DNA from 4 places in the Serratia proteamaculans genome. Region 2 is predicted to be linked to each of the others. Evidence: predicted binding sites of a transcription regulator. Region 2 holds the regulator's gene; each other region holds the start of a gene.

What was found. Region 2 encodes Fur, which represses iron uptake genes when iron is present. Its sites were predicted from a motif close to ATAATAATGAGAACNACTATCAA; they were not measured.
Region 1: a site for Fur is predicted at 7,008-7,030, ahead of ftnA (non-heme ferritin). Genes of this name have one in related genera too.
Region 3: a site for Fur is predicted at 5,013-5,035, ahead of QOT07_RS12195 (TonB-dependent receptor domain-containing protein). Genes of this name have one in related genera too.
Region 4: a site for Fur is predicted at 4,831-4,853, ahead of QOT07_RS17950 (Nramp family divalent metal transporter). Genes of this name have one in related genera too.

What each region holds. Positions count from the first base shown of each region.
Region 1 is NZ_OX461105.1:2,106,577-2,114,671, reverse strand. Features, by position in the region: gene fabV (enoyl-ACP reductase FabV) at 1-423, opposite strand, end outside; gene QOT07_RS09975 (DUF4377 domain-containing protein) at 642-992, opposite strand; gene QOT07_RS09970 (DUF4136 domain-containing protein) at 1,435-1,971, shown strand; gene QOT07_RS09965 (CDP-glycerol glycerophosphotransferase family protein) at 2,315-3,859, shown strand; gene QOT07_RS09960 (YebY family protein) at 4,336-4,677, opposite strand; gene copD (copper homeostasis membrane protein CopD) at 4,747-5,628, opposite strand; gene yobA (CopC domain-containing protein YobA) at 5,632-6,015, opposite strand; gene ftnA (non-heme ferritin) at 6,337-6,855, opposite strand; gene QOT07_RS09940 (DNA polymerase III subunit theta) at 7,228-7,458, shown strand; gene pip (prolyl aminopeptidase) at 7,489-8,095, opposite strand, start outside.
Region 2 is NZ_OX461105.1:1,292,105-1,300,199, forward strand. Features, by position in the region: gene chiP (chitoporin ChiP) at 1-468, shown strand, start outside; gene chiQ (ChiQ/YbfN family lipoprotein) at 516-842, shown strand; gene QOT07_RS06025 (beta-N-acetylhexosaminidase) at 857-3,514, shown strand; gene QOT07_RS06030 (MFS transporter) at 3,591-4,736, shown strand; partial or broken gene QOT07_RS06035 (NAD-dependent epimerase/dehydratase family protein) at 4,785-4,859, shown strand; gene QOT07_RS06040 (glycosyltransferase) at 4,991-6,952, shown strand; gene fur (ferric iron uptake transcriptional regulator) at 7,151-7,597, opposite strand; gene fldA (flavodoxin FldA) at 7,918-8,095, opposite strand, start outside.
Region 3 is NZ_OX461105.1:2,590,526-2,598,620, forward strand. Features, by position in the region: gene QOT07_RS12165 (MFS transporter) at 1-746, shown strand, start outside; gene QOT07_RS12170 (ribbon-helix-helix protein, CopG family) at 792-986, opposite strand; gene QOT07_RS12175 (spermidine synthase) at 1,043-1,831, opposite strand; gene fabZ (3-hydroxyacyl-ACP dehydratase FabZ) at 1,867-2,322, opposite strand; gene QOT07_RS12185 (TIGR00645 family protein) at 2,578-3,072, opposite strand; gene QOT07_RS12190 (serralysin family metalloprotease) at 3,383-4,849, shown strand; gene QOT07_RS12195 (TonB-dependent receptor domain-containing protein) at 5,170-7,527, shown strand; gene QOT07_RS12200 (heme/hemin ABC transporter substrate-binding protein) at 7,611-8,095, shown strand, end outside.
Region 4 is NZ_OX461105.1:3,847,365-3,855,459, reverse strand. Features, by position in the region: tRNA gene QOT07_RS17985 (tRNA-Val) at 1-6, opposite strand, end outside; tRNA gene QOT07_RS17980 (tRNA-Val) at 47-122, opposite strand; gene gltX (glutamate--tRNA ligase) at 415-1,824, shown strand; gene QOT07_RS17970 (formate/nitrite transporter family protein) at 1,897-2,682, opposite strand; tRNA gene QOT07_RS17965 (tRNA-Ala) at 2,990-3,065, shown strand; tRNA gene QOT07_RS17960 (tRNA-Ala) at 3,126-3,201, shown strand; gene QOT07_RS17955 (NupC/NupG family nucleoside CNT transporter) at 3,327-4,514, opposite strand; gene QOT07_RS17950 (Nramp family divalent metal transporter) at 4,893-6,125, shown strand; gene QOT07_RS17945 (DUF2502 domain-containing protein) at 6,170-6,580, opposite strand; gene mgrA (L-glyceraldehyde 3-phosphate reductase) at 6,811-7,800, opposite strand; gene QOT07_RS17935 (alpha-keto acid decarboxylase family protein) at 8,049-8,095, shown strand, end outside.

The DNA.
Region 1 (8,095 bases), 810 kb from region 2:
CGAAGCCAGTGAGTAAACCACCATGTCGATCTGGCCCAGGTCCTGTTTGATCAGGTCGATAACCGTTTGGCGGCATTCATTAGAGAATGCATCGCCGTTAACGCTTTTCGCGTACAGGCCTTCTTCTTTAGCTGCCTTGTCAAAACCAGCAGAGTTGTACCAGCCGGCAGAACCAGTTTTGGCTTCGCTGCCCGGCTTTTCAAAAAATACGCCGATGGTGGCCGCACCGCTGCCGAATGCAGCATTGACGCGTGATGCCAGGCCATAACCGGTGGAAGCACCGATCACCAGCACTTTTTTCGGGCCGTTTTTCAGTTCGCCACGTGATTTAACGTAGGCAATTTGCTCACGGACATTGGCTTCACAGCCTGCCGGGTGAGCGGTAGTGCAGATAAAACCACGAATTTTAGGTTTGATAATCATAGTAATTTTTTCTTGGTAGCTAAAAACCGAAGGACAATATACCTGATTTTCTCAATATACTTAAGCTGGGTGCATTGCAGAATCGCAACAAGTGCAGTGAACAGACCAGTTACACCGGTGAAATCTTGCTGCCGCGGCAGGGGTATGGGGATAAACGCGAGGATCTTTGAGTGGGTTTCAAGGCCAGGCTACTGTGCACCCGGCCCGACAAAAACCAATCAGACTTTTTTCTTTTCCAACTGTTCAACCAGCGTATAGCGCAGTGAAGAGGCGTCGGCCGGTACGTTTTCCAACTCGGTTACCTTGACCTTCAGGCGGTAACGGTAGCCCGGTTCGAAGTTAAAGCCTTCAATTTGGCTGTAAAACAATTCCCACTGCCCCTGCACGGAGTGACGTACCTGCATGCATTTCATTGGGGCGACGCCCATACAATCCACCAGCGCACTGTTCACCAGCAACACTTCCGTATGGTCGCCGTCTTTACTCACGGGTTGGCTCACGATCGCTCCCTCCTGGCTGCAGCCGGCCAAACCGGCTAAGGCAACAAATAACAACGCTTTGATTTTCAATGTAATGCACCATTGAGTCTTTGGGTGCGCTGATAGTAACAAAGCTACGGCCATCGGGGCCAGCGGCGTGTTCCGAATTTGGGGGAAATGGACCGGCCTGCGGAAGATATCGTGACAGTAAAGCACAAAATCAGACCCGCTTTTCTTTGTTCCGGTGGCTCATTAAGACAAAAATAACGGCAGGCATTACCTTACACTCAACGCCGACTAATGCTGGTGGGTCATGGTGAACACTCCATGTAGCGGAATTTTACTCTCACCGTGACCCGCCAGCATTATCACCTGGAGGCCGGGAGACCAGCATATTAACTGAAACCTCAAGCAATAATTTGATTGCTAATTTTTCCCTTAAGCCAAAGCAAACTCGGTGTTAATTCACCATTTGCTAACCACAACTTCTGGGTCTAACTTTATGAAACCAATAATCCTAAAGGGGTTTTCTATGCGTTTACTTCCTTGCCTTTTTATCGCGGGTTCGATGGCTTTATTGTCGGGCTGCGCCAGCCAGCCGCAGGTGACCAGCGATTATGACCACAGCGCCAACTTCACCCAATACCATACCTACGGTTTTGCCACAGAAACTGCCGGGCAATATCAGACGCTGACGGGCAAGTACATTCAATCGGCGATTAAACAACAGATGGAACAACGCGGGTATAAAGTCAGCGCAACCCCTGACCTTCTGGTGTACAGCACCGCGATGAAACAAAACAAGGTGCAGGTGAACGACGCTCCGGTGCCGGTCGGCCGCAGAGGTTATGCTGGCTGGGGGGGCTATAATCAAACCGTTTGGAGCTATACCGAAGGCACCCTGACGGTAGACCTGGTAGACAGCAAGAAGAAGCAGCTGGTCTGGCGTGGAACCGCCAGCAACACGCTGAGTTCGGATGGTAAAGCGGCCAGCCAGGCCCAGATCCAACAGGCAGTAACCGCGCTGTTTGCCACTTACTCTTTCCAGGCCGGCCCGGCAAGCCGCTGATTATTTTGAGTAATTACGATATTGAGCGCCTCAATCTTGGACGCTCTTTCTCATATTGCTGCTAATATTGATCCGTACCCCCTCGAGCCAACCTCCTATGATACAGTGCAATTAGTAGTCAGAATAATACTCGTGGCTTGTGATTTTTACGTAAAATTACAAAACGCCAAGAGAACGCTGAAACCAACAACATTCCTTTCTGAGGATATTAATAGCCACACAAGAAAACTCTTGTTTATAATTACTTTTTCTTAGCATTCATACTTTTGCATCTATTTTATTTTATGTTATATTGCTCTCTGTAGAGTGGTATGAAATATTGTAATTGTGCAAAGGAAATAGAATGAAAATAATAATCAATTATTTACTAGCGCCTTTTTTAAAAAAAATTGAAATGCTCAATAACGACGTTAATGAGAGCAAAAGTAATATTATAAACTTAGATAAATCAATTCATAAACTACAGGTTGAACTGTGCGATGAAAACAAAAAAAACCAAGAGTTAACCGCGTATTTATTAGAGGCCATGTTAGACGTCAACAAGAAAGCCTTGGCCATCCTAGATAATACAGAAACGAAGAGCGACACTCCCGTAAAATTACAAGAAGAAATAGAAATCATTAAATTAGAATTAAATGAAAAAATAAACAAAGCAGAAATAAATATCAAGAATTATATAACAACAACGACAAGAACTTTAAACATAATATCTAAAAAACAGACTTACAACAAAAAGACACCTACTATTTTATTCTTGATCCATAACATGAATACTTGGCACTCTGTTGCAAACTTATATCATGAGTTATCTGCTGACGCAGATCTTCAAGTAATAATCGCCAGTATCCCACGATCGTTTCCTGGGGTTGATGGGTATATGGGCGAGGATGAAACAAGCAATTCACTAGCAAGAATAGGAATTCATCACATGAGGATAACTACAAGTGATGATAATCAGATAGCCACAATACTGACAACCTTGTCACCTGACATAATTTTCCGACAATCACCATGGGATAATGATATTCCTGATGGTTTTAGCGCTGAAAAAATCAACTTTGCAAAAATATGCTATGTCCCTTACTACGCTATAAACATAGTGGAGAGTATGTCTTCAGGAACTGACTTTGACTTCCAGTCGAATCAATCTCTGCACAATAATTGCTGGAGAATTTATTGCGACACAGAATACGCATATAATGAAATATGCCGAAATTCGCTCTTGCGAGGGATTAATGCCAGATATTTTGGACATCCAAAATTAGACTACATCCATACAAAAATGATTGAGTCTGCTGGAGATGTAACAATACACGAAGGAGTAAATATTCTATGGGCCCCACACCATAGTATTGATGAAGGCTGGCTATCTTTTGGAACTTTCGATGTCAATTATCTGGATTTTTTAAAATTTGCAGAAGAAAACAAAAAAATTAATATTAGACTGAGGCCGCACCCTGCCCTGTTTGATTTTATGAAAGCAAAGTCAGATGAGATGAAAAATAAGGTTGAAGATTTCGTTATTCGCTGGGGAGAATTAGAAAATACAAGCATTGATTATGACCATGACTATATAGATTCGTTCAAATGGTCAGATATTTTGGTGACTGATGGAATATCATTCCTCGTTGAATATCCTCTTTTCCATAAACCTGTTATTTTCATTGAAAATGACAGCCATGCAAAATTTAATGAATTGGGACGAATTGCTGTTCAATGTAGCCATATAGCAAAAAACACCAGCGATGTTATTAGTATGATTAATAAATTTGAGCATGGGACCCTTGATAATAAACAGGAGGCTATTGATAATTTAGAAAGCATATTACTCCCAAATAAAGGAAGAGTTCATAAGATTATTGCTTCAGATATAAAAACAAACCTTTAACACCCATGAGCATCTACCACGTCCATCCTATGGTCGCGCATCTCGTTAAAAACTCATGGGTAATGTGACTTAAATATGAAGCAGTGGTCACGGTTATACGACAAAAATATGAGAAGAAGTTCACGCAGGAAACACTCTGACACAAGTGATTAAGATGCAAGGACATTGCTTTATCGTCGTTGAAGAATAGCGTGAATTTTCGCGGAAAATTAGTTTTTTCTCTTAAAAATAAAAAACAAAAAAAAGACCGAATACGATTCCTATATTCGGTCTAGGGAAATGGCTCTTGGGAGAGAGCCGTGCGCTAAAAGTTGGCATTTTGTGCAAGGCTTGTTCAGCCGTGCACTTTAAGAGTAGCTTACCGCGCTATTTTTGCCAGCCAGCCACACGGCCAGTGATAGTTTCATGAAGAAATTAATTCCGCATGATTTTTCTTCACCGGTTAACCCCAAACTAAACCATTGTCGGATAAGTGATTAGTTGGCGCACAGCTTCTCGGCACGTTCACGGTACGGCTCAACACTCATTTTATGGCCAGGATTGGCGGCGTCATCCAGCAGGATCACGTCCAGCGGCAGGGCGCGTTGCTGCCCTGCTTTCACCTGCGCGTCTGCGGCAGCATTGAGTGGGTATTGCATCAGTGTGCTGTTGTTGAGTACGAACAGCGCGCCGCCACTGCGGCACTGCAGCGTCACCTCTTCTTTAGTGAATGCCCACTGCTTGCCGTATTCCAGCTTGGTGATGTTGACCAGTTGATCTGCCGCCAGCGCACCGGTCGCGGTCGCCAGCAGCGTCATGCCGAGTAATACCGATTTCATGTTATGGCCTTAAGGTTGCTATTTGATCCAATTTTCTCGCAGTTTGGGGGCATCCGGCAAGCCGCAATGTTACACCGGCGCATAGGTTGCAAATAAACTGACCAACAGCAGCACGCCCGCGCCCAGCCCCACTTCAATCCAGCAGGCCAGCACCAATCCTCGCTGTGCCAGTTGCGGCATACTGCTCATCGCCGGGACGATGGCGTAACGATTAGCCAATGCGACCATCACCATCAGCGCCACCAGCGCGGTTTTGAACAACAGCAGGCGCTGGTAAGGAGAATCCACATCCAGCGGCCAACTGCCCAGAATAATCAAACTGTTAATCACGCCGGTCAACACCACCAGCACTACCGCCAGGTGGCCCCAACGCGAGAAGCGTATCAATGTAGTCACTGCATCGCTGCGGCTCTGTGGTTGAGCCAGGTAGCGCAGGCAAACCAGCAACGGCAGCAGACTGCCAAACCAGTAACCGGCTGCCAATAGGTGCAACGCATGGTTAACACGGTGCAGTGCGCCCAGCGCCCCTTCATGCATTGCCGCATGGCCGATAAATGCCATGCTGACCAGCAACAGTGTGGAAAGCAGCGCCAAAAGCTGCGTGCGGCGAGGTTCTGCCAGCCACAGGCTCAGCAGTGCCAGTAATGAAATGCCCAGGTGCCAACGCCAGACTTCGCCAAAGGTGGTGCCCAGCACCGCCCACCACACGTCCAACTGCCAGGTGTCGGCCCAGCCGTCACCCATCTGTCCGGCCTGAATAGCCAGCAACGCCACGGCAGAAAGCCCGGCAAGCCAGGTACAGGAGACCAGCAAAGGACGCACGTCACGGGTGAGATACGGGGAAAGGCGCTGCGGCGACAATAAGGCGGTGAACAGGCTGGAGCCAAACATCAGCATCACCGCCGCAAAGTGCACAAAGCGACACAGGACAAACAGGGTCGCCAGACTCATGGGTTAGTTTACGGTGAAGCTGTACTGGCCTTTGGTTTTATGACCGTCGACCGAAACCACATGCCAGCTGACGTTATATTTGCCGGCCGCCAGATCGCCTTCGATAGGCAGATTGACCTGAGTGTTGTTGTTCGCATCAAGCTGCAACTTGCCGGTTTTCACTTCGGCGTTGTCCGGGCCAGTGATTTTAATGCCGCTAAAGTTAGGCTCGATACCTTCTGAGAAGTTGAGCGTCAGCACTTTCGGTGCCGGACTCACGCTGGCATCTGCCGCCGGCGTTTCAACTTTCAAATGAGCATGCGCCAGCGCCTGCTGTGAAGACAAACCGACAAACAGCACGAAAATAGTGGAAAGCAGGCGATAAGAAGAACGAATTTTACCGATCACAGTGATATCCCTTAAAGCAATAATCGAGGGTGATAAGGGGTAAGGCTAACCGCCTTGGCGATGTATCAGCAGCCCACCCCACCGCAGATGATTGCGCCACGGGTAAACAGAAGAAGTGATTAGCGAGTAACCCACTGTTTTAACTCTCTACCATCCCTGTAGCGTATCGGGTCAAATGATAACGAGTGTCATTATGCAAGTCGAGCAGAACGCTGGCATTTTGCGATCCAGTAGCACATATCGCTGCATAACCGCGATAAACTCAGGGCATAAAAAAACCGCGCACCGGGCAAAGCCGACACGCGGTTTTAACAAAAGCGATTAAACCTGGCCGTTAGCGCTTTCGCCGGCCGCACCCATTTTCTTCAGATCTTTATCAATGAAGAACAGTGCATTGCCGCTGGTCCCCACCAGTGCCAGTTTATCCAGCACGGATTTGAACAGCTTCTCTTCTTCGTGCTGCTCGGCAACATACCACTGCAGGAAGTTGAAGGTAGAGTAATCGTGGGCAGTCATTGCCGCGTGTGCCAATTCGTTGATCTGACGGGTAATCAGTTGTTCATGTTCGTAAGTCTGCTGGAACACGTCTGCCAGGGAGGCAAACTCAACCGGTGGTGCAGCGATGCTGCCCAACAGTGGCAGAGAACCGGTATCGCTCAGGTATTCGAACAGGCGTTGCATGTGTTGCATCTCTTCCTGAGAATGCTCTTTAAGAAATGAAGCTGCACCTTCAAAGCCTTTATCGCTGCACCACGCGCTCATTTGCAGATACAGGTTGGCGGAGTAAAACTCCAGGTTCAGTTGCTCATTCAGCTTTTTGGTCATTTCTGGCGTCAGCATAATTATTCCTTTTATTTTGCAGGTATCAATTTAATTTTCCGCATTATGCCTTGGTGAAAACAAAATAAACACACTTGATTCACATCATTATCGATTTAATTTTAAATAAATTAAAAATCAATGAGTTATAAAAACATTAATTATTCATTTAAATTATTATGATAACCATTTACATCTGTATATTTAATCAAAAGGCGAATCATTCTTATTTAAAATAATAAATAAATTGCATTGCTATTGGAGTAATAAATAACCTCACCCACAGTGGGTTATTACTGATGCACCGCCCCCTTTGCGCTTCAGGCTTGCCAAGTGCCGCCGGGTGCATTACCTTCTGCGCTGATCCAATGCGGTAACAGTAAGGAGAATACGGTGGGTTACAATCTGGCAGAGCTTTCCAAAGAAGAGATGGACAAAGTGAACGTTGATCTCGCGGCTTCCGGCGTGGCGTTTAAAGAACGCTACAACATGCCGGTGATCCCAGAAATGGTTGAGCGCGAACAACCGGCGCACCTGCGTGATTATTTCCGCGAACGCGTGGCGCATTACCGTGCCGAATCGCACAAGTATTCGCGTCTGCCGTACGAGCCGAAGTCCAAATAAAAAAAACCCGCCGTCATGGCGGGCTCAGTGTCATTTGGCAGCAAACCTGTCGGTGGCCAGCATCAACTGATGCAGGATCCCCGGTTCGTCAAAGGAGTGCCCTGCTCCCTCGACAATATGCAGCTCTGCCTCCGGCCAGGCCTTCGCCAGATCCCAGGCGTTTTGCACCTGGCAAGCCATATCGTAACGGCCATGGATAATCACCGCAGGAATATGGCGGATCAATGGGACATTGCGCAGTAACTGGTCATCGCTGTCCAGGAAGCCCAGATGGGTGAAGTAGTGGTTTTCAATGCGGGCGAAAGCTAGCGCAAAGTCATCCTCACCAAAAGAAGCCGACTCGCTGCTTGGCAGCAAGGTCACCGTCTCCCCTTCCCACACGCTCCACAGCTTTGCCGCTTCAAGCTGCACCTGCAGATCCGTTGAGGTCAGGCGCTGGCGATAAGACGCAATCACGTCCTTTCGCTCTTCTTCTGACAGAATCGACAATACGCGCTCCCATTTCTCCGGGAAGAAGCGTGAAGCGCCGTCCTGATAGTACCAATGCAACTCCTGCTTACGCAGTGTGAAGATGCCACGCAGCACCATTTCGCTGACGTGCTGCGGATGGGTTTGCGCATAGGCCAACGCTAACGTC
Region 2 (8,095 bases):
CGTCTGGAAGGCACCATGGTCAAGGCTGAAGGTAATCAGGGCTACTTCCTGCAACGCATGACCCCAACCTACGCCTCTTCCAACGGCCGCCTCGACGTCTGGTGGGATAACCGTTCCGACTTCAACGCCAACGGCGAAAAAGCGGTTTACGCCGGGGTGATGTATGACCTGAGCAACTGGAACCTGCCGGGTATGGCGGTTGGCGGTTCTTACGTTTACGCCTGGGATGCCAAGCCGAGCACCAACCCGATGTATGACCAGAGCCAGCGCCTGAAAGAGAGCGCCTGGAGCCTGGACGCGATGTACACCATTCAGGAAGGCCGCGCCAAAGGCACCTTGCTGAAACTGCACTACACCCAGTATGACAACCACACCAACATCCCAAGCTGGGGCGGTGGTTACGGCAACATCTTCCAGGACGAGAAAGACGTCAAGTTTATGGTTATCGCGCCATTCACCATCTTCTGATGCGTTCCCCGGCGGCTGCGCCGGGGACACTTAAAGGGAAAATTTTGATGAAAAAAATCATGCTGATGTTAGCCGCGGCAGTCACGCTGAGTGCCTGTGTGCAGCCCGCCGCACCGCCGGAAGATGCCAAACTAAAACAGGCCTACAGCGCCTGCATTAATACCGCAGAAGGTTCACCGGAAAAATTGCAATCGTGCCAGGCGGTACTGAACGTGCTGAAACAAGAGAAGCAGCACCAGCAGTTCGCCGAGAAAGAAACGGTGCGAGTGATGGATTATCAGAACTGTATTCAGGCAGTTCACAGCGGTAACGGCCAGGCCTACGACGCCAAGTGTGGCCAGATTTGGAAAGAGATCCACGATAACAATAATTAAGGATGATGCTAAAAATGAACAAATTCAAATTGAGTACGCTTGCTGCATTAACGGCAACCGTTGGATTATTTGGCAGCGTGGGGAATGCGTTGGCCAATCAGCCGCTGGTGGATCAACTAAGCCAGCTAAAATTGAATTTGAAAATGGTTGATAACCGGGCCGCCGACAGCGGCCTGGATTGCGGTAAATTGGGTGCCGACTGGGCAGCCTGCAACAAGGTATTGATCAGCCTGACCAACGATCATCAGGAGATTAAAGGTCACGACTGGGCGATTTACTTCCACAGCGCCCGTCAAACCATGAGAGTGGATAATGATCAGTTCAAAATAGCTCACCTGACAGGCGACCTGTACAAACTGGAGCCGACCGATAAATTTACCGGCTTCTCGGCTGGTCAAACGGTTGAAATCCCGATCATTGCCGAATATTGGCAGCTGTTTAAAACCGACTTTGTCCCCCGTTGGTACGCCGCTTCGGGCGATGCCAAGCCAAAAATTCTGGTCAACACCGATACCGAAGATTTGAACCAGTTTGTGACGCCCTTTACCGGCGACCAGTGGAAGCGCATCAAGGATGATAACAACATCCTGATGACGCCGGCTTCCCGCTTTACCAAAAACGCCGAGTTGAAAACCTTGCCTGCAGCCTCGCTGCGCGGCCAGATTGTACCGACGCCACTGCAAGTGAAAGTGCATCCGCAAGATGTGGATCTGAGCAACGGCGTTGCGCTGGAACTGAGCGCGTTGTCCAAACCGGCGGCGGACGCGGCGACCCAACGTTTCGCACTGTTGGGCGTAAGCCATAACGCGGCGGGCTACCCTGTCAAAACCGATATTCAGTCGGGTAAATTCAAAGGTGAGCTGGCGGTGCCGGGAGCCTATGAGTTGAAGATTGGCAATAAAGAAACGCGGGTGATTGGCTTCGATCAGGCCGGGGTGTTCTATGGCCTGCAGTCCATTCTGTCGCTGGTACCTACCGACGGCAGCGCTAAAATCGCTACCCTCGACGCCAAAGATGCACCACGTTTCCAGTATCGCGGCATCTTCCTCGACGTGGCGCGTAACTTCCATCATAAAGATGCGGTACTGCGCCTGCTTGACCAAATGGCGGCTTACAAGCTCAATAAATTCCACTTCCATCTGAGTGACGACGAAGGTTGGCGTATTGCCATTCCAGGCCTGCCTGAACTGACTGAAGTCGGGGGCCAGCGTTGCCACGATCTGAGCGAAACCACCTGCCTGTTGCCACAGTACGGACAGGGGCCAGAGGTGTATGGCGGGTTCTTCTCGCGTCAGGATTACATCGAGATCATTAAATACGCTCAGGCGCGCCAGATTGAAGTGATCCCGGAAATCGATATGCCGGCACATGCCCGCGCTGCCGTGGTCTCTATGGAGGCGCGCTATAAAAAGCTGCATGCCGCTGGTAAAGAGCAGCAGGCCAATGAGTTCCGCCTGGTGGATCCGACCGATACCTCCAATACCACCTCGGTGCAGTACTTCAATCGACAAAGTTACCTTAACCCATGCCTGGATTCGTCCAAGCGCTTTGTTGACAAGGTGATCGGCGAAATTGCCCAGATGCACAAAGAGGCCGGGCAACCGTTGCGCACCTGGCACTTTGGCGGCGACGAAGCGAAAAATATTCGTTTGGGTGCCGGCTATACCGATCAGGCCAAGCCCGAAGCAGGCAAAGGCATTATCGATCAGAGCAAAGAAGACAAGCCATGGGCGAAGTCCCAGGTCTGCCAAAAGATGATCAAAGACGGCAAAGTCGCCGATATGGAACATCTGCCAAGCTACTTTGGTGTGGAAGTCAGTCAACTGGTGAAAGCGCATGGCATCGACAGAATGCAGGCCTGGCAGGACGGCCTGAAAGACGCGAAAAATGCCAAGGCCTTCGCCACTCAACGGGTTGGGGTTAACTTCTGGGATACGCTGTATTGGGGCGGTTTTGATAGCGCCAACGACTGGGCGAATAAAGGTTACGAAGTGATCCTTTCCAACCCGGATTACGTTTACATGGACTTCCCGTATGAGGTGAACCCGGACGAGCGCGGTTACTACTGGGGCACCCGTTTCAGCGACGAACAGAAGATGTTCAGCTTTGCCCCGAACAACCTGCCGCAGAACGCCGAAACTTCGGTTGATCGCGATGGCAATCACTTTACCGCCAAGAGCGACAAGCCGTGGCCGGGTGCTTACGGTATCTCCGCCCAGATGTGGAGTGAAACTCAGCGCACTGACGATCAAATGGAGTACATGATCTTCCCGCGTTCCTTGTCAGTGGCTGAGCGCGCATGGCATCGGGCGGATTGGGAGCAGGATTATAAGGTGGGTCGGGAATATAAAGGTGGCGAAACCCACTTTATCGACAGCCAAAAACTGGATCGGGACTGGCTGCGTTTTGCCAATATCCTCGGCCAGCGAGAGTTGGCGAAACTGGACAAGGGCGGCGTGAGTTATCGGTTGCCAGTGCCGGGTGCCCGCGTGATGGGGGGCAAACTGGAGGCTAATATCTCGTTGCCGGGTCTGGGCATTGAGTATTCCACCGACGGTGGCAAGCAATGGCAGCGTTACGATGCCAAAGTCAAGCCTGGCGTCACCGGTGAGGTGCTGATCCGTGCGGTCAGCCCAGACGGCAAACGCTATAGCCGCGCCGAGAAAGTGTAATCCCTGAGCCACGGCCCGTCTGTTTGCAGGCGGGCCGTTATTGATGGTTAACAGCAGCGACCGACGGTAATCAGAGATGAATTCGATACGGCTGACCTTTATGGTCGTTGCTTTTTTTTCCGGGATTGCCGGGGCACTGCAAATACCGACCCTAAGCCTATTCCTCACCACCGAGGTGCGGGTGTCGTCATTATGGGTCGGTTTTTTTTATGCGGTTAACGCCGGGGTCGGCATTATTGTCAGTTTTTTATTGGCGAAAAAATCAGATCGCCAGCGTGACCGGCGTTATTTGATTTTAATCTGTTATTTATTGGCGGCAGGGAACTGTCTGTTATTTGCTTTTAATCGCAATTACCTGACGTTAATTACGGCGGGCGTGCTGTTAACCGCCATTGCCAATACGGCGATACCGCAATTATTCGCTCTGGCACGAGAGTACGGGGAGCGTTCATCGCAAAACGTCGCTATGTTCAGCGCCATCATGCGCGCCCAACTTTCTTTGGCCTGGGTTTTTGGTCCGCCGTTGGCTTTTATGCTGGTGGTGAATTATGGCTTCACGGCGATGTTTATTTTTGCCGCCGGCATATTTCTGCTGGTCACACTGCTGGCCTGGTGGATATTGCCCGAGGTCGCTCGCCCCGTGGTGGGCGATGACGTCGCCATACAGCAAAAAACAGTCTTCGATAAAGACATTAGCCTGCTGTTTTTCGCCTCGGTATTGATGTGGACCTGCAGCGCGATGTATCTGATTGATGTGCCGCTGTATATCACGGCCGAGCTGGGTTTGCCGCAAAGTCTGACCGGCTGGATGATGGGCATCGCCGCCGCAATCGAAATCCCCATCATGATCCTGGTGGGACGTTACGTAAACCGAGTGGGCAAGCGCCTGATGATGGCGGGGGCCATGGTGGCCGGCATCGTGTTTTATGCCGGGATGCTGTGGTTTACCTCGACCACCGGGTTACTGGCTTTGCAGCTGTTTAACGCCATTTTTATCGGCATTATTGCCACCGTCGGCATGCTGTATTTCCAGGATTTAATGCCGGAACGGGCGGGTATGGCCACCACGTTATTCACCAACAGCATTTCTACCGGCGTGATCCTGGCCGGAATATTACAAGGGATCCTGACCGAGTACGGGCCACATTCCTCCGTTTATCTGTTAGCCATATTACTGCTTTGTATTGCTTTACCTGTCGGTTTTAAGACCCGGGAAGTTTAGGTGGTTTCTGAGTGAGTCGTTTATTTTAAACACAAACAAGGATATATGATGGCTATATTGGTGACGGGCGGCGCCGGTTATATCGGCTCGCATACGGTGTTGGCGCTGTTGGAATACGGTGATGGAGAGGGGCTGAATAAAAAAAAGGATTTTGGTGTTCAGACATTTATGTTCAGCTCTTCGGCCAGGGCTTACAGACCAGTGAAATATAGAAATTCTTCTACACCGCTGCCAAATCAGTACGGATGGTAGCGATGAAGCTTAACGATGGGCATTTGGGTGTTCTCCAGGATGATCTGTTTCGAGCCGAATACGAGGCACGGATCCACGACCTGAAGTTTGAGTTTGTGAAGTATCAACGTGAAGCCTCGTTGGTCATATTGGAACGTTTTCAGCGTGGGGTCACTCAACTGCGTGAATGGCTGACGGCACATGGGCATTTATTCGATGCCGCCCGCTGTTCTTCACTCTTTTGCGTTCCTACCCGCCCGCTGGCAGCGAGTGAAAAACGGCTGCACCGAATCTGGCTGGGGGGCGCTATCCCTGACGATGCCAGAGAGGTTATCTCCCAATGGGGGGACGCGCAGCAGGCGGTGGCTAGCGCCGAGACGACTGACTGGGTCGGCATGTTGTGGGTTTGGGACGCGCAGCAACTGGCAAGGGATGCGTATTTCATCCCCGTACCGGTGAGAAAAGGTGGCTACCTGGGGGAGTATGATGCCGGTAATCATCGCCTGCAGGTGCATTCACTGAGCGAACTGGCGCAAAAAAGGGTCGGCGACAACCTGGGCTTTATCCATCAACTGCATGATAAGCGCTATTACGCCACGCTTTCCGACTACTTCCGCTTTCTGATTTTGATCGAGATGGGGGGGCTGTACATGGATATCGATACCATACCCCACCGATCGGCGACGCTGTTTTTGATCAAGCCTGAACTGCCAGATTATCTTCAGTTTCTGGCTGGGGGCGAGGTCAGCCACGTCAGCTGGCTGAATCTGTTTCTCGATGAAACCGGCATGATAGTCAGCCGCAAGGGGGATATCTCGCTGTGCCAGATGCTGGCGGGGTTGGATCAGATCTATGCGGCGGAAAGTGGCGAAGTCCCGGACAAGAATTCGGTTTATGAACGGAAGCTGTTTGATCCCTTTTATCAACTGTGGAGTCGCTATATAGGCTGTACGTTCCTCAGTCATGATCGCTTCTGCCGGGATTACGGTGTCCTGTATAACGCTGACCCGCAGGCGGTCACCTGCGGAGTCCGTGGCATGCGCCTGTTGGAGGATGTGATCACCGATGAACGGTTACCGCTGTCACAGGAAGAGCAACGCAGTTATCTGCAATGTGTCAGCCGTTTGGAGCAGGTGGATTGGCGGCTTGAACAACCCTTGGATCTGGCACGCCATGCGGAAATATTTACCGTCGATGAAGTGCCGCGTATGGCCTATCCAGCGCAGATCCGTTCCGATATCGACCATTACCACTATTATTCCGTGCTTTCCCATGACCGCCAGCTTGATCGGGTAAATCAACTGTTTGGAGAATACCTGATCGCCGATAACCGGCGGCAGATTACGGCGGGTAATTACTGGTGCCAGACCACAGGAGAGGGGGATGCGGTGTTGTCGGAGTCGGGGGGATCATTGCATTTTCTACCGGGACGGCAGGCGAGTGAAACAGATAAAACCCGCATGGCGAAGCTGATTTTTAGTACCAGCTACCTGGAGTACTGTTCTGCTGGCAACCGGGCCGGGCTGGATCTGGTGTCGGTACAGCAGGCACAAAATATCGAGCCTTATCTGGATCTGATCACGGTGGCTTACGATCGGCGCGGGACGTTTGTCGGCTTTTTCAATGCGGCTACTGTCAGTGAGCTGTATGGCGTAAAAGCGGATTACCACTACCGCGATGAACTGAAGCCGCTTGATGAGGCTTACGATCACTTTGTGCAAAGCCTGTGCACTGAGGATGATTATTTTATCTGTAGCCTGGCGATTGAAAGCCAGTTTCGCGGACAGGGGCATTTTAACCCGATGTTCGCCCTGATAAAGCAGCAGGCTGATCGGCACCAGGCGAAAAACATTGTGCTGTGTGTATGGCAAAGCAGTGAGGCCAGCCAAATTTATCTGAACAAAGGGTTCCGTGTCCGTGGTGTATTCGATCAGGCCTGGTCGTTGTTCTTTGACCGGCTGCTGTTTCTTGAGTATGAGCTGTGAAGAGTTTGCCCATCCGCGTGTCGGCGGGTGAGTTGACGGTGAAGTGAGTGTAAGTGGGAAGTGAGAGAGAAGTGCCGCTGCAATTGTCGTATTTCAAGCTGTGAACTTTCCCCGGACCTGTCCGGGGATTTTTTTATCCGCTCGTCGCAGGCATAAAAAAACCGCCGTTAAGGCGGTTCTTGATGCCGGTTAAGGGCATTATTTTTTGTCGTGCAGAGTGTCGTCTTCGCGGCAGTCACCAATTGCACAGTGGCCGTACAGGTACAGACTGTGATTGCTGAGCTTGATGCCGTGTTGTTTGGCGATATCACGCTGACGCGCTTCGATAGATTCATCGCTGAATTCGATCACTTTGCCGCAGTCCAGGCAAATCAGGTGATCGTGGTGATGCTGCTGGGTCAGTTCGAACACGGACTTGCCGCCTTCGAAGTTGTGACGGGTCACGATACCGGCATCATCAAATTGGTTCAGTACGCGGTAAACTGTAGCCAGGCCAATTTCTTCGCCCATATCTATCAGTTTTTTGTACAGATCTTCCGCACTGACGTGATGGCATTCCGGATTTTGCAGTACTTCCAGGATTTTGAGTCGCGGAAGCGTGACTTTTAAGCCGGCCTTCTTCAATGCGGTGTTGTTGTCAGTCATGCGGATTCAGTCCTGTTACTATGCTAATCAAGTTGAGGCGTTCTCGCCTGTGGCATCGGTCGGCACAAAGAGTTAATTGCGTCTCATTATAGAACCGGTTGACCTAAATAGAAACCGCCGGTTGTTAACAAAGATATAATTGCACTATTGCATGTCACACACGCAACGTCTTGATGGGCGGGATAAACCGATAACTCAGTCTACCTTGACGATGTGGGAAGTTACAAATTTGTATCTTCGATTGCAGTAATCAGTACTGCCAATGATGGCCCTGCCGGCAACACTATGCACTCTGCAGGGCTTTTGTTCAACCTTTGGCGTTACCCGACAATTTCGGCCAGGCTCAGCTCTTCGACGATTTGTTTTACCCAGCCTTCAACACGTTCGTTGGTCAGCTCCGGTTGACGATCTTCGTCAATCGCCAGGCCGATGAAATGGCTGTCGCTTGCCAATCCTTTAGAGGCTTCGAAATGGTAGCCTTTAGTTGGCCAGTGGCCG
Region 3 (8,095 bases), 1.3 Mb from region 2:
CGCCAATCGCGCTGTCGCTGGGTGTCCCTCTGGGAACATGGCTGGGGGCGGTGGTGGGTTGGCGCAGCGCTTTTGGTGTGATGTCTTTGATGACGCTGGCATTAATCGTTTGGGTGTTGGCAAAGGTGCCGGATTATCCTGGCCAGACGGGGCCACAGCGGATGCCGCTGTATAAGGTTCTGATCACTCCGGGTGTCAGAACGGTATTGGGCGTCGTCATGCTGTGGATGTTTGCGCATAATATTCTCTACACCTACGTTGCTCCGTTGGTGACGCCGGCAGGGCTGGCTAACCAGGTTGACGCCGTGTTACTTGTTTTTGGCCTGGCGGCACTGGCGGGTATTTGGTTCACCGGTCGGGTGGTTGATCGCCATTTGCGAAAGGCGGTGCTGGCCAGCCTGGCACTGTTCGCCGTGACGACGTTCCTGCTGGGTATCGGCATTTATTCAGCGGCCGCGGTCTATGTCGGGTTGGGGCTATGGGGGTTGAGTTTTGGTGGGGCGGCGACGCTATTGCAGACCGCACTGGCGGACACTGCCGGTGAAGGCGCAGACGCCGCGCTGGCGATGAACGTGGTTATATGGAACAGCGCCATTGCCGTCGGCGGTATTTTCGGTGGCCTATTGCTTGATCACTTCGGCGCAGTGTCCTTCCCATGGGTAGCGCTGGTCCTGATACTTGGCGGTTTGGCGCTCACAATGACGGCCAAACGGCATGGTTTTTCTGCCGAGGCACGCAAGGGGTAATCACTGCTGCACTTTCAGATGGCGCCAACCGCGCGCCATCTGACGTCAGGCGTTATCCACACGTGGATTAGAGTGGGTCGGCTGGCTCGGATACTCCACCTGGTGTTTCTGCAGATAGTCGCGTATGAGCTGGCGGATCACCTGAGAAGGGGTGACGTCCTGTTGCAGACACAAGTCTTCCAACGCTTTTTTCTTGTCAGGATCAATGAGTACGGTCAGACGTGCCGTTTTCTTTTCCATGATGGTGACTCCAGAGAATAATAATCAAATGATAATCGTCAGGCGGCCATACCGCCTCAGCTAAAGTGCAACCGTTCAATCTTGCGTGACAGGAAGCGGAGATCGCAGTTAAAGCTCGGGCCAATCTCGGCGGACAGGCGGCGCAACAAGCTTAACGGCGTCTCGATTTCGGCCGGTGTCGCATAGATAATCACGTTGCCGCTGGGTGCCACGCAGTACAACACGGTGTTAAACACCCGGTGCAGGCTGTGGTACAGCAGTGAGTTTTGATCGGGCACTTCATGATAGTTCAGCACTAACCACCCCTGTGGTGAAAGCCGTCCGGCACAGCGCTGAAGAAAGGTTTGCGTACCCTGTTGCGGATCCATACTGAAGGCGCTGTAGAGATCCGAGAAAATCAAATCATAGTGTCGCGTTACCGCAGCCCGTAAAAAATCGGCCGCATCGGCCACGTGCAATATCACCGTTTCGTCAGCGGGCAAGGTAAAGTAACTTTGGGCAACAGAGATCACCGCCGCACGCAGTTCCACCACTTCCAGCAGCATATTGGAGTCATAGGCATGCAGCGCCCGCACCAGACCTCCGCCGCCCAGACCCAGGATCAATGCAGATGAAGGCGGTTGCCAGGCCACCGCCATCAACATGGTTTTGATGTAGTTGTGAACCGGTACCTGTGGCGCGTCGATGCACATTTTGCTCTGCTCGCAGATGCCGTCAAAACGCAGGGTCCGGTAGCCCTTGTGGTCAGAGACAATAATTTCGCCGCAGTGATCCTGCTCACGGGCAATGACCTGACCGCGAGGCGAGAAATCCAGACTATTGAGCAATTTATCAACCAAAGACATAGTAATTTCGTTAAGCCTCCATCAAAACGGCGGTGTTACTTACGGGCGCACATAAACTCGGCGGTACAGATACGGCGGCCATCAACCGTGGCACGGCCGGTAAAGCGGGCAAGGCCGGAGCGTTGTCGGACAAAGGCGACTTCCATGCGCAGTTGATCGCCAGGCCGGGCCGAACGATAGAAACGGGCACGATGAATAGCGGCAAAGTAGTAATGCTCGCCGGGCAACAACGGGCTAAGAAAGTAGTGGGCCAACAGGCCAGTGGTCTGTGCCAGCGCTTCTACCATTAATATGCCGGGAAACACCGTAGTCTGATGGTGGCCGGTCCAAAAGGTCGGTTCATTGGCGGTGATATTTTTGATGGCGCTTAGGCGGCCTTCGGCAATAGAGGTGCCGTCAGGCAGGATGCGGTCAACCAGCAGACAGGGAAAGCGGTGTGGCAGGATAGATTGAACGTCCTGAAACTGTATAGGTTTACCATTCAGCGGCATGATTGATTTGGGTCCTGTCAGCGGGACGAAGCTCAGCTTACGCCGGCTTTTGTGCCTGTCGAAGTGTAATAACATTATAATGTTATTATCATCAGATGCACTAAATGAAAATGATCAGGCTGGTAAACAGGGGCCTTTTAGTGACAAGGTTACTAATAATAGATATTAATAATATAATTCAATTTATTGATTAATGGGATTTTTTGCAGGAAGGGGAGTGATTAGCCGCCAACAGAGGGTGACGGCTAACGGGGATCATTTTTTATCGCGGGTCAGTTTATCGAGGTAGCCCATCACAAAGGCGGAAAGCACGAAGGTGAGGTGGATGATCACATACCACATCAGCTTGTTGTCCGGCACGTTCTTGGCATCCATAAACACTCGCAGCAGATGGATGGAAGAAATGGCGACAATCGACGCGGCCACCTTGCTCTTCAGCGAGGTGGAGTCCATTTTCCCCAACCAGCTCAGTTTTTCTTTGTCGTCGCTGATATCCAGTTGCGAAACAAAGTTCTCGTAGCCCGAGAACATCACCATCACCAGTAATCCACCCACCAGTGCCATATCGATCAACGACAGCAGCGTCAGAACCAAATCCGCTTCTGCGATGGCGAATATGTTTGGCAGAACGTGGATGATCTCCTGGAAGAATTTTATCGACAGCGCCAACAGGGCCAGCGACAGGCCAAAGTAAACCGGCGCCAGCAGCCAACGAGAGGCGTACATGGCATTTTCTAGAAAGCGTTCCATAGTCATCTGAGTTCGTTACAAAAAGTGGGGCACAGTATAACGCAACAGGCCCGGCAAATGGCAAGTGACCGTGGCGCGATTAAGGGGGATTTCACCGGGACTGTAGCTGTTCTGGCCGAGGGGTTAATTCCCTCTTGTTATAAGGTGCTTTTATAGCGGTTTACTCCGGCGTGATTTATTTTGCCAATATATATTGAGCTATCTTGAAATTATACTAGGATTTAAATGTCGCAGAATAACATGGCGATAATCCTTTATATCGAGAGAGAATTATATATAACGGAAATGAATTAATCGAATGGAGATGGAGATGGAAAATTCCCTGAATGGAAAAGCAAGCGGTTGGGACAGCGTTAATGATTTGCTGAATTACCATAACAGAGGTAATGGATTAACCCTTAATAATAAGCCTTCTTTTGGTGTGGAACAGGCCGGTAAACAAATAGCGCGCAGTGAGCAGACCTGGAATGGTATTCATGTTACCGGTCAAGGCGCTACTGTGACTTATTCCTTCCCGGATTGGGATTATAATCAGAATAATTTAAATACCCGTTTCGCTGACCAGGACACCGGCCTTAGCGCCTTCACTGCCGATCAACAGGCGCAGGCCAAGCTCTCGCTGCAGTCCTGGGCGGATGTGGCAAACCTTAACTTTGTTGAGGTAGCCCCAGGGCAAAAGTCCAACATTACCTTTGGTAATTATCAGGGCGACGGCCAGGCCTACGCGATTAAGCCTTTTAGCGGTGCCGGCAACGACTACCGCGGGCATAATACCGATGGTCAAAGCTGGTTCAATATCAATTACAAGTATGAGGATGCCCGGGATGGGGTTTACGCCAACCTGCACCCTGAATTGGGTAACTACGGGCGTTTGAGTATCACCCATGAACTGGGGCATACGTTGGGACTGGATCATCCTGGCAAATATAATGCCGATGAAAATAATCCACCCAACTATAGTATGGCGAGTTATGCCGAGGATACCCGCCAGTTCAGCGTGATGAGCTATTGGGATGAAGCTGTTACCGGCGGTGATAACGGTGGCCATTATGCTGCCGCACCGTTGGTTGACGATATTGCCGCTATTCAGTATCTCTATGGCGCCAATACCACTATGCGCACCGGGGATACGGTGTACGGGTTCAATTCCAATACTGGCCGGGATTTCTACACGCTGACGGACAGCAACCAGAAGCTGGTGTTCTCCGTTTGGGATGCGGGCGGCAACGATACGCTTGATTTCTCGGGCTATACGCAGAACCAACGCATCAACCTGACGGAAGGCTCCTTCTCTGACGTCGGCGGGTTGACCGGCAACGTTTCCATCGCTCTGGGCGCCATCATTGAAAATGCCATTGGGGGTTCAGGGAATGATGTGATTGTCGGCAATGATGCGGCCAATATTCTCCATGGCGGTGCGGGCAATGACGTTATTTACGGTGGCGGCGGACAGGATCAGCTATTCGGTGGCAGCGGCAAAGATATCTTTGTTTTCGCGGCGGTGAGTGACTCGCCAATCAAATCACCGGATAAGATTTTGGACTTTGAAACCGGCATCGACAAGATTGATCTGTCCTTCTTTAATCATGGCGATAAAGGCACAGACTTTATTCACTTCGTCGACGGTTTCAGCGGTCAGGCGGGGGAGGCACTGCTAACCTATAATTCACAAAGTAACTTAAGTGAGTTAGCGCTAAATATAACTGGCCAGGCCGCCCCGGACTTTCTGGTTAATATTGTAGGGCAAGCCAATACGGCCACTGACTTTATTGTTTAAATCTGCAACGGTGGGTTATGCCCACCGTTTTTTAAGGTCTTTGTTCTTCATCCCTCCTGACAGTCGTCTCTCTGACCCGGTACCTGCGTCACTTCGTAAGGATTTCGTAAAAATTGAGGAATATCCCAGCAATAGATTTAATAGGGCTATATCGATATTGCTTATGATAAGTATTATCATTATCATCTGTCCCATCAAGTCTACGCAGAAAGACCTTTCTTTAAGCATTATTACTTTTTATTAATATCATTTATCCCGGAAAACCACCGGGAGACGAAGCAACTGGGAGCGCATACTAATAATTACTGCAGGGCTAACACATGCGCAAAACCTTTAATTACCGGGGAGTTATCGGACAGTCTTTCCTGTGGGGAACCTTGTTCACCACCGCCTTTAACGTGAATGCCGAGGTAAAGAAAAACTTAACAGAAAAGACCACGCAAAATGAAGAGGAAATAACGGTTGTTGCACCGGTGATTGAGAAGAAAGTCGGTACCCTCACCACAATTTCTGCGCAGGATATGCAGAAAAAGGGCGGTAATGATTTCGGTTCGATTATGCGCTATGAACCGTTGATTAGCGCCACCGGAGTTAGTGGCGGCTCATCCTCAGGCAAAAGCGGGTTCGATCGCAGTGGCTACACCGGCTATAACATCCGTGGTCTTGAGAGTAACCGTGTCGGGCTGGATGTCGATGGCATTCCACAACCGGATGCCACCGGGCGCAGCTATGTCAGCCGTGCCGGTCTAAACACCTTTGGCATTGGCCGCGACTATCTTGACCCCTATATGTATGGTCAGGTGGACATCGAGTCAGGGGCCACTTCAACCGAACGTAGCAACACCTCCATCGGCGGTGCGGTGTCGTTTTCACCGAAGTCGGCGGACCAGTACCTGTCACCGACCAAGCCGACCTATTTTGGTTACCAAAGCGATTATGACTCCGCTAACCGCAGCTGGCATAACGGCATTACCGCAGCGGCGGGTGATGAACAACTGCGCGGGGTGTTTGTTTATAGCCGCCGCGATGGTCAGGAAACGCGTAACAACAGCGGTACCCACCAGGCTTATCCGGCCAACTGGCATTCCAACGCGTTGATGGCTTCCGGCATCTGGCAGCCGAGTGACGAACATAAACTCACCGGTACGGTGGATTATTACGACAAAACCAACCACACCCATTACGACAGTTGGAACTCGGCCGGCAGCGCCATTCTTGGTACCGCCCAGCAGCAGAGCAATACGCGCCGCTGGGGTATCAGCCTGAAAGATGAATGGACGCCGTTCAATGATTACGTCGACACCCTGACATCGAAAGCTTATTACCAGCAAACTCAGGCGCACGACAACACCTACATGCCGACCAGTACCGGCAGCATGGAACGGGTTTACTCCGACTACAACGTCAACACCTACGGTTTTGAAACGCAAATCGCCAAAACTCTGGGTCGGCATACGTTGAGCGGTGGGCTCAATGGGCGGATCACTGATACCGAGCGCCCCTTCCGTGAAGAGCCAGCCCCCAGTGCATTTACCGCCATCATGCAGCCGGAGTCAGACAGCCGCAGCTACGTGTTGGGCGGGTTTGTTCAGGACCGGGTCCAGTTTGATCTGGACGGGCACGGTTTTGCCGTGGTACCTGGCGTGCGCGTGACTCACCAGAGCACCAAGCCGCAGAACCTGAGCAGCCTGACCACCGGCAGCACGGTGCTGACGGAATCCGAACTGGAAACGCTGTACGGCAAAAGCAACACCGATACCCAGGTATTGCCATCACTCAGCTTCCAGTACGACATTACGCCGGGGTTGATGACCTACCTGCAATACAAACGCGGCGCACAGTTCCCGAATGCCAGCCAGCTTTATGGCTCCTGGAACCTTGGTTCCAGCTACGCGGGTACGGCGCAGTACGCGTTGATCGGCAACGCCGATCTGAAAACCGAGACCAGCAACAATCTGGAATGGGGCGTGAAGGGGGAAGTGGTGGAAGGGGTGACGTTGCGAACCTCGTTGTTCTACAACACCTATAAAAACTTCATCGCCTATACCCGTTATCAGCGTGCCAGCAGCCCAGACCGGTTCACTAACGTGCCTTCCAATATCTACACCATTTATCAGGCGGAAAACCGTGACAAGGCCTACATCTACGGCGGGGAAGTCAGCACCCGGCTGAATTTTGGCACCTGGTTTGAGCAGGTTAACGGCCTGAGCGCCAATTTTGCTCTGGGGTATAACCAGGGTAAATCCAAGTCCAGCTACTCCGGTGACAAATATGTCGATATCGACAGCGTCGCGCCAATGAAGGCGATAGTGGGTGTGGCGTGGGATGATCCGGCAAAACGCTACGGTGCGGCGGTGACCGCGACCTTTGTCAAAGGCAAGCAGGCAACGGCTACCAACCGTGAAAGCTACAACAACGCCAGCGGTGGAACGCTCACCGACTCTACGGCTGAGTATCTGCGCGTGCCGGGTTACGGTCTGGTCGATATGTCGGCCTACTGGCAGGTGGCCCGCAATGTGAAGCTGAGCGGCGGTGTATATAACATCACCGACAGAAAATACCGCGATTACCTGAGCAGCCGCGAACTCACGGACTCCACCAATCAGGATGCATACGATAATGCCTTGGCGGTCATGCCGGGAAGAACCTTCCAGCTTGGCGTCAACGTAGATTTCTAAGCCCTGCTTTGAATGCAACAGCCGTCGCTCACCTTTGAACGACGGCTGTTGTGTCAGTCATCTTCTCCATAAGGAGCTAGCGGATGCAATCATGGATTATCGGACTACTGATGCTGCCGTTTTCGCTGTTCGCCGGCGAGCGCGTGATAGCTATTGGCGGTGACATCACGGAAATTATTTATGCGCTGGGTGCGCAGCAAACGTTGGTCGCACGCGACAGTACCAGCCAGCAACCACCGCAGGCCAGCGAATTGCCGAATGTCGGTTATATGCGCCAGCTCAACGCCGAGGGGATCCTGGCGATGAAACCCACGCTGGTGATCGCCAGTGAACTGGCACAGCCGTCATTGGCCTTGCAGCAGGTTGAACAGGCCGGGGTTAACGTGGTAACGGTGACCGGCAAACCCGAATTAGGTGTGATTAACCAAAAGATTGCCGTTATTGCAGCCACTTTGGGACGAGTTGCCGAGGGGCAAATTCTGCAGGCCGAACTGGAGCGTCAGATCGCCGCCGTACCTACTCGCCCGTTGCCCGTCAGGGTACTGTTCATCATGGCGCACACTGGGAT
Region 4 (8,095 bases), 2.6 Mb from region 2:
TCACCCTCATTCTTCTCATTTCTTACTGCTTTACTACTCAACAAGATGGTGGGCGATGACGGGCTCGAACCGCCGACCCCCTCCGTGTAAAGGAGATGCTCTACCAACTGAGCTAATCGCCCCGTCTTGTTGGAGTCGCATTATAGGGATAGTTGAAAGTGAGTCAACGGTTTTTAAAATGATTTCAATCGTTCGCCGCAAATTTAAACAGGATGCGATATTTATCGCCCGCAATGACGGATCTTTGCACATGGTTATGCGAAACCTGCCGCAGAGATAACGAAATCAGGGGCAGCAATATCGTGTCAGCGTTGAGGAATTAGCGCGTGGTGGTACAATGTTGCCCACTTTTTTAAATTCCGAGCAATCGTCGGCAACCGCCGACACGCGTTGCGTAATAAGGCAGTGAACCCAATGAAAATCAAAACCCGTTTTGCACCGAGCCCAACCGGCTATCTTCACGTCGGTGGCGCCCGTACTGCGCTTTACTCCTGGTTGTTCACCCGCCATATGGGCGGTGAGTTCGTTCTGCGTATCGAAGATACCGATCTGGAACGTTCAACCCAGGACGCTATTGACGCAATTATGGATGGCATGAACTGGTTAAACCTGGATTGGAACGAAGGCCCGTACTTCCAGACCAAGCGTTTTGACCGCTATAACGCGGTGATTGACGACATGCTGGTGCAGAATACCGCCTATAAATGCTATTGCTCGAAGGAACGTCTGGAAGCGCTGCGTGAAACGCAGATGGAAAACGGTGAAAAACCACGTTACGACGGTCATTGCCGTGACAGCCAGTGCAGCCATACCGACGACGAACCCTACGTGGTGCGTTTCCGTAACCCGCAGGAAGGCTCGGTTATCTTCGATGACAAGATCCGTGGCCCGATCGAATTCAGCAACCAGGAGCTGGATGACCTGATCATTCGCCGTACCGACGGTTCACCGACCTATAACTTCTGCGTAGTGGTGGATGACTGGGATATGGAAATCACCCACGTGATCCGCGGCGAAGACCACATCAACAACACCCCGCGTCAGATCAACATTCTGAAAGCGCTGGGCGCGCCAGTACCGGAATACGCGCACGTTTCGATGATCCTCGGTGACGACGGCAAAAAACTGTCGAAACGCCACGGTGCGGTAGGCGTAATGCAGTATCGCGATGACGGCTACCTGCCGCAGGCGCTGCTGAACTATCTGGTGCGTCTGGGTTGGTCCCATGGCGATCAGGAAATCTTCTCTATTGATGAGATGAAAGAGTTCTTTACTCTGGAAGCGATCAACAAATCTGCCAGCGCCTTCAATACCGAGAAGCTGCAGTGGCTCAACCACCACTACATTAACCATATGCCTGCCGAAGAAGTGGCGGTGCACCTGGCGTGGCATGTTGAGCAACTGGGGATTGAAACCCGCAACGGTCCTGAGCTGAAAGATATTGTTAAGCTGCTGGGCGAGCGTTGCAAAACGCTGAAGGAAATGGCCGAGTCCTGCCGTTACTTCTACGAAGACTTCAGCGAGTTCGACGCTGATGCTGCCAAGAAACACCTGCGTCCGGTTGCACGCCAGCCGCTGGAGGCAGTACGTGCCAAACTGGCTGCTATCACTGCCTGGACCCCGGAAAACGTGCATGACGCCATTCAGGGCACGGCTGATGAGCTGGGTGTAGGTATGGGCAAGGTCGGCATGCCGCTGCGCGTAGCGGTGACCGGTGCCGGTCAGTCACCGGGTATGGATGTTACCGTTCATGCTATTGGTCAGAAACGTTCTCTGCAGCGCATCGACCTGGCGCTGGCTTTCATTGCCGGGCGTGAAGCTTAAGGCTGATAGTTTCCCAGCCTGTAAATGAAAAGGCCCCGTGGAGCAATCCCGGGGCTTTTTTATCGGTGTCGATCAGGCCTGTTCGCTGGCCGGAACGGCGGGGCGGTAGGCGAGGAAATACATCAGGCCGACGAAGCCTGCGCCGCCCAATGCGTTACCGAGAAACACGGCGGTGAAGTTGGGCAGATACTGGCTCCAGCTCATGCCACCGGCAAAGATGGCCGCCGGGATAATGAACATGTTCGCCACCACGTGCTGGAAACCGATAGCGACGAAAGCCATCACCGGGAACCACATGCCAATCACCTTGCCCGGCACGTCTTTGCTGGCAAAGGCCAGCCATACCGCCAGACACACCAGCCAATTACAGCCGACGCCGGAAATAAATGCGTGCAGGAAGTCAGCATCCACTTTGGCTTGCGCGATGGACAAGGTTTTGTGCAGGAATGCCCCTTCTGTCAGGCCAAGCAGGTGGCCAAAGAAATAGGCAACGGCCACGCTGCCGGCCAGGTTGGCCAGAGTGACCCAGAACCAGTTGCGCAGAATGGCAAACAGCGATATTTGGCGGGCAAACCAGGCCATCGGCAGAGTCATCATATTACCGGTCAGTAACTCTCCTCCGGCCAGAATTGTCAGGATCAGGCCGATCGGGAACACGGCGGCGCCCAGTAATGCCCCAAACGAGCCCCATTCGGCCGGCAGGGTGCCGATCACATGGATATCCAGCAGGAAGCCGGTAGCGATAAAGGCACCGGCGAGAAAGCCCAGAATGAGCAGATTGGCGAGTGACGCCTGGCTTTTGTTTACGCCGGCCTGAATGGCTAACGCAGCGATTTCTTTTGGTGAATGCAACGACATAACTGACTCGGTTTATAGTTGTGGATTTTACGACGCGGGCAGTCTATGCCTGTGGGGATGATGACTCAAGCGTATTTCGCTAACATTCCATTAAATAAAAATCAACACAATGGATAAGGTTTTTTGTATTTTGTGAGATGACCAGGGTAATGGCTGATTTTTACCCGTCCTGGCGATTTTTTAGCGTGAAACGCGCTGATTTGGCGGCTTTTTCAGCGCTTGATCGAGTAATTCAATTTAGCCGTTGACAGTGTTTCAGGGGTTTCATATTATGCGCCCCGTTCACAGGATTTTGTGATTGTGGATTGGGGCTATAGCTCAGCTGGGAGAGCGCTTGCATGGCATGCAAGAGGTCGACGGTTCGATCCCGTCTAGCTCCACCAACCTTTATCTCAGAAGGGTTGGGGAATACCGTAACGCCGGTTAAAGCGTACCACTTTTGTGGGGCTATAGCTCAGCTGGGAGAGCGCTTGCATGGCATGCAAGAGGTCGACGGTTCGATCCCGTCTAGCTCCACCACCATTTAAAAAGCCGACCTCAGGGTCGGCTTTTTGCTTTCTGTCTTTCCTCCTCCATCCCGAACACCGAATTACAGCCATTAAAAAAGGCCGCCGAAGCGACCTTTGTCTCACTGAGGTTTCGGCTTAGCCCAGAACCAGGCCTGCGATGGACGCAGACAGGATGCTGACCAGCGTAGAACCGTATACCAGCTTCAGACCAAAGCGGGACACCACGTTGCCCTGATGCTCGTTCAGCCCTTTAATCGCACCGGCAACGATACCGATGGAAGAGAAGTTGGCGAAGGAAACCAGGAACACCGACAGGATCCCCATGCTGCGAGGAGAGAGTTCAGCAGAGATTTTCTGCAGTTCCATCATCGCCACGAATTCGTTGGAAACCAGTTTGGTCGCCATGATGCTGCCTACCTGCAACGCTTCGTGCTTAGGAATACCCATAATCCAGGCGAATGGATAGAAGAAGTAGCCCAGGATTTCCTGGAAGCTCAGGCCGAAGATGGCGCTGAACAGGCCGTTGAGCGCGGCGATCAGGGCGATAAAGCCGATCAGCATCGCAGCAACGATAATAGCTACTTTAAAACCAGCCAGAATGTATTCACCCAGCATTTCGAAGAAGCTCTGGCCTTCGTGCAGATTGCCCAGATGCAGTTCTTCTTCTTTACTGGTGTCATACGGGTTGACCAATGACAGCACGATAAAGGTGCTGAACATGTTCAGTACCAGCGCGGCGACCACAAACTTGGCATCCAGCATGGTCATGTAAGCACCGACGATGGACATGGAAACCGTAGACATCGCGGTTGCTGCCATGGTGTACATGCGCTTTTCTGACATCTTGCCCAGAATATCTTTATAGGCAATGAAGTTTTCAGACTGGCCCAGGATCAGCGAACTGACGGCGTTGAAGGATTCCAGCTTGCCCATACCGTTTACTTTTGACAGCACGGTACCAATAATGCGGATGATAAACGGCAGTACTTTAATGTATTGCAGAATACCGATCAGCGCAGAGATGAAGACGATCGGGCACAGTACCTTCAGGAAGAAGAAGGCCAGACCTTTATCACCCATACCGCCGAATACAAATTCAGTCCCTTGCCCAGCAAACCCGAGCAGCTTGTCAAACAGCGCTGCGAATCCTTTTACAAAGCCTAAACCCGCTTCCGAATGCAGGAAGAAATAGGCCAGCAGTACTTCAATAACCAACAGTTGTATAACGTAGCGAATGCGGATGCTTTTACGATCGCGGCACACTAACAGTGCCAGAACCGCAACCACCACTAACGCCAACGCAAAGTGCGCAATATGGGACATGTTTGCTCCAAACTTGAGGCAGGCTGAATTTCGGATGTCATTTTATGTAACGCCACGTTTAAAAACGAGAGGTCTATTGCAAATATGGAAAGTCATAGTGGGATATGTCTTAAATTAGTACGGTAAAGCATAAAAAATCAAGAGCTTAATGAAACCATATGAAATTCCTATTCCTGTGCTAATTCCATTATAAGACCGATTGTGCTCTGAATCAGGCTCGGCAGAGTACGGAAAATATCCATCTACCCGCTAAACCTTTCGTTAAACCCGTGGTTTTTCTCTATCGCAGAGATAAGTATTACCGCTCTAAACGCACTTGATAATTATTATCATTTACATAAAATAACCTCAGGCTTAATAGACGTAAGGGTTCAGAGCATGCTGAACAGTCGCGTGGTAGAGACCACTCAGCGCCCATCCAGAAAGATCAAACTCTCCCTGATGGGGCCCGCATTTATCGCGGCTATCGGCTATATCGACCCTGGCAATTTCGCCACCAATATCCAGTCAGGGGCTTCTTTTGGCTATACCCTGCTGTGGGTGGTGGTGTGGGCCAATGTGATGGCGATGCTGATCCAGCTGTTGTCCGCCAAACTGGGCATTGCCACCGGTAAAAACCTGGCGGAGCACATTCGCGATCGTTTTCCACGCCCAGCGGTCTGGGCCTATTGGGTGCAGGCAGAAATCATTGCGATGGCGACCGATCTGGCCGAGTTTATTGGTGCGGCTATCGGTTTCAAACTGCTGTTGGGCGTAACGCTGCTGGAAGGGGCGATCCTGACCGGTATTGCCACCTTCCTGATCCTGATGCTGCAAAAACGTGGGCAAAAACCGCTGGAATGGGTGATTGGCAGCCTGCTGCTGTTTGTCGCCCTGGCTTATATGGTGGAGCTGGTGTTCTCCCAGCCGCAGTTGGGACCGTTGTTAAAAGGCATGGCGCTGCCGGATTTGCCGAACGGCGATGCGGTGTTTCTGGCTGCGGGCGTACTGGGCGCTACCATTATGCCGCACGTGATTTATCTGCATTCGTCGTTAACCCAGGCCGCTGGCGAGAATTCAAAGGCCGATCGCTATGCCGCTACCAAGTTCGATGTCGCCATTGCCATGACCATCGCCGGGTTTGTTAATCTGGCGATGATGGCCACCGCCGCCGCCGCTTTCCATTTTAATGGTCATAGTGGCGTCACCGATCTCGACCAGGCCTATCTGACGCTGCAACCTTTGCTGGGGCAGGCGGCAGCGACCATTTTCGGGCTGAGCCTGGTGGCTGCCGGGCTGTCTTCTACCGTGGTGGGCACGCTGGCGGGGCAGGTGGTAATGCAGGGGTTCGTGCGCTTTTACATTCCGCTGTGGGTACGCCGCGTGGTCACCATGCTGCCGTCATTTATCGTGATTATGCTGGGGATGGACGCTACGCGCATTCTGGTGCTAAGCCAGGTATTGCTGAGTTTCGGGATTGCCCTGGCACTGGTGCCATTGCTGTCGTTCACTGGTAATCGTGAGTTGATGGGCGAGATGGTGAACAGCCGTACCATACAGACGATGGGTAAGCTGATCGTGGTGGTAGTGGTGGGGCTGAACGGTTATTTGCTGGTCAGCAGCCTGCTGTGAGCACCTGTTAAATGAAAGGCCGGCATGATGCCGGCCTTTTGCTGTTAGTCGTCGTGGTCACCATGACCATGGTGACCGTGATCGCGGTCATCATGGCGACGATCTTTCCAGTGGTGTTTATCATGATGCTTGTAGTAGTGCTTATCGTATTTGCGATAGCGGCCTTCATGATAGTAATAATTTTTGCGCCAGTAGTCGTTGTCGCGCCAGCGATAACCGTCCCAGTTGTAACCCCGGCGGTTGCGATCGCCCAGGTAGCGGCCCTGATGGCCCTGCCACCAGTCGCGGTCACGCCAGTCATAACCGTCCCAGTAACGGCCACGGTTGTCTTGTTCACCGATACGTAATGACACGCCCGGCATCAGATCGATACTGAGGCCGTCCGCCTGGGCTTGCTGCATGACAGGCACCGTTGACACCACCAACAGGGCGGCCAATAACAGAGGTTTAAACATGAATTCTCCTTTCCGCCGCAGCGGGTTGGCCGGTTTTATAAGTAATGAAGCGCGTTCATCAGTTTATAAAATGGCCTTATAGTTTTACCTGCAATAGCGGCATCTTAGCCTGTGGGGCTAGGGTTGAATCTTAGAGAGATTCTGAAAAGCGGTGTGGGGCAGCTGATTTAAGATTTGTCTGGCGAGGATAGACGATCGCCGGCGTGGGATCCGGCGATCATTGTAACCGATTACACTAATATTTGTTCGATCTGGGCAATTTCGGCATCGCTGAAGCTGCGGTTAGCCAGCATGCCTACCGCGTCTTCAATCTGACTGGTCTTGCTGGCACCAATCAGTACCGAAGTGACGCGATCGCCACGTAATACCCAGGTCAGTGCCATTTGCGACAGCTTTTGCCCACGCTGTTGCGCCAATGCATTGAGTCGACGCACTTTTTCCAACTTATCGTCGGTGAGCTGACCGGGCTGCAGAAACTGACTGCCGCTGGCGGCGCGCGAATCTTGTGGAATACCGTGCAGATAGCGATCGGTCAGCAGACCACCGGCCAGTGGTGAGAAGGCAATGGAACCTACGCCGTGTTCTTCCAGCGTATCCAGTAACTCGGGTTCAACCCAGCGTTCGAACATCGAGTATTTGGGCTGATGGATCACGCAAGGCGTGCCGAGTTTTTGCAGAATGCGAAACGCTTCGCGTGCACGGTCGGCCGGGTAGTTTGATAGCCCGACGTACAGTGCCTTGCCCTGACGCACCAGCAAATCCAGCGCGCCCATGGTTTCTTCCAGCGGCGTATCCGGATCGGGACGATGGTGGTAGAAGATGTCCACGTACTCCAGCCCCATGCGTTGCAGGCTTTGATCCAGGCTGGCGACCAGATACTTTTTCGATCCCCAGTCGCCGTAAGGGCCAGGCCACATGGTGTAACCGGCCTTCGAGGAGATAATCAGTTCATCACGCCAGGGCTTCAGGTCCGCGTTAAGAATACGGCCGAAGTTTTCTTCGGCGGAACCGGGAGGCGGACCATAGTTGTTGGCCAGATCAAAGTGGGTGATGCCGCGATCGAACGCGCAGTGGATCAGCTTGCGCGCATTGTCATACAGCGTGGTGTCGCCAAAGTTATGCCACAAGCCGAGTGAAATGGCCGGCAGTTTCAGGCCGCTACGGCCGCAGCGGCGGTATTCCATACTTTGATAACGTGAAGAATCAGCCTGGTAGAGCATAGGAACCCTTTTCAGCAGAGGTGGAATGAATTTTAGTGTATGCGTTTCCATTGCGGTTGTCAGAGTCGCCGATCACGCTTAATCGCCATAACGTTATAAATACAACTTATGAGGTATAACTTATGCCTGCCAAGGGTGCGTCGATGTAACGCTGGGTTGCCAATCCCTTTTTAAACACAAAGCTCGAAATTCATACCACATCTTCGATACTTAATACTGACAATCTCAACTGTTGGCAGGTGATGATCATGAATAAAACCTATAGGGTGGCCGATTACCTACTCGATCGTTTGGC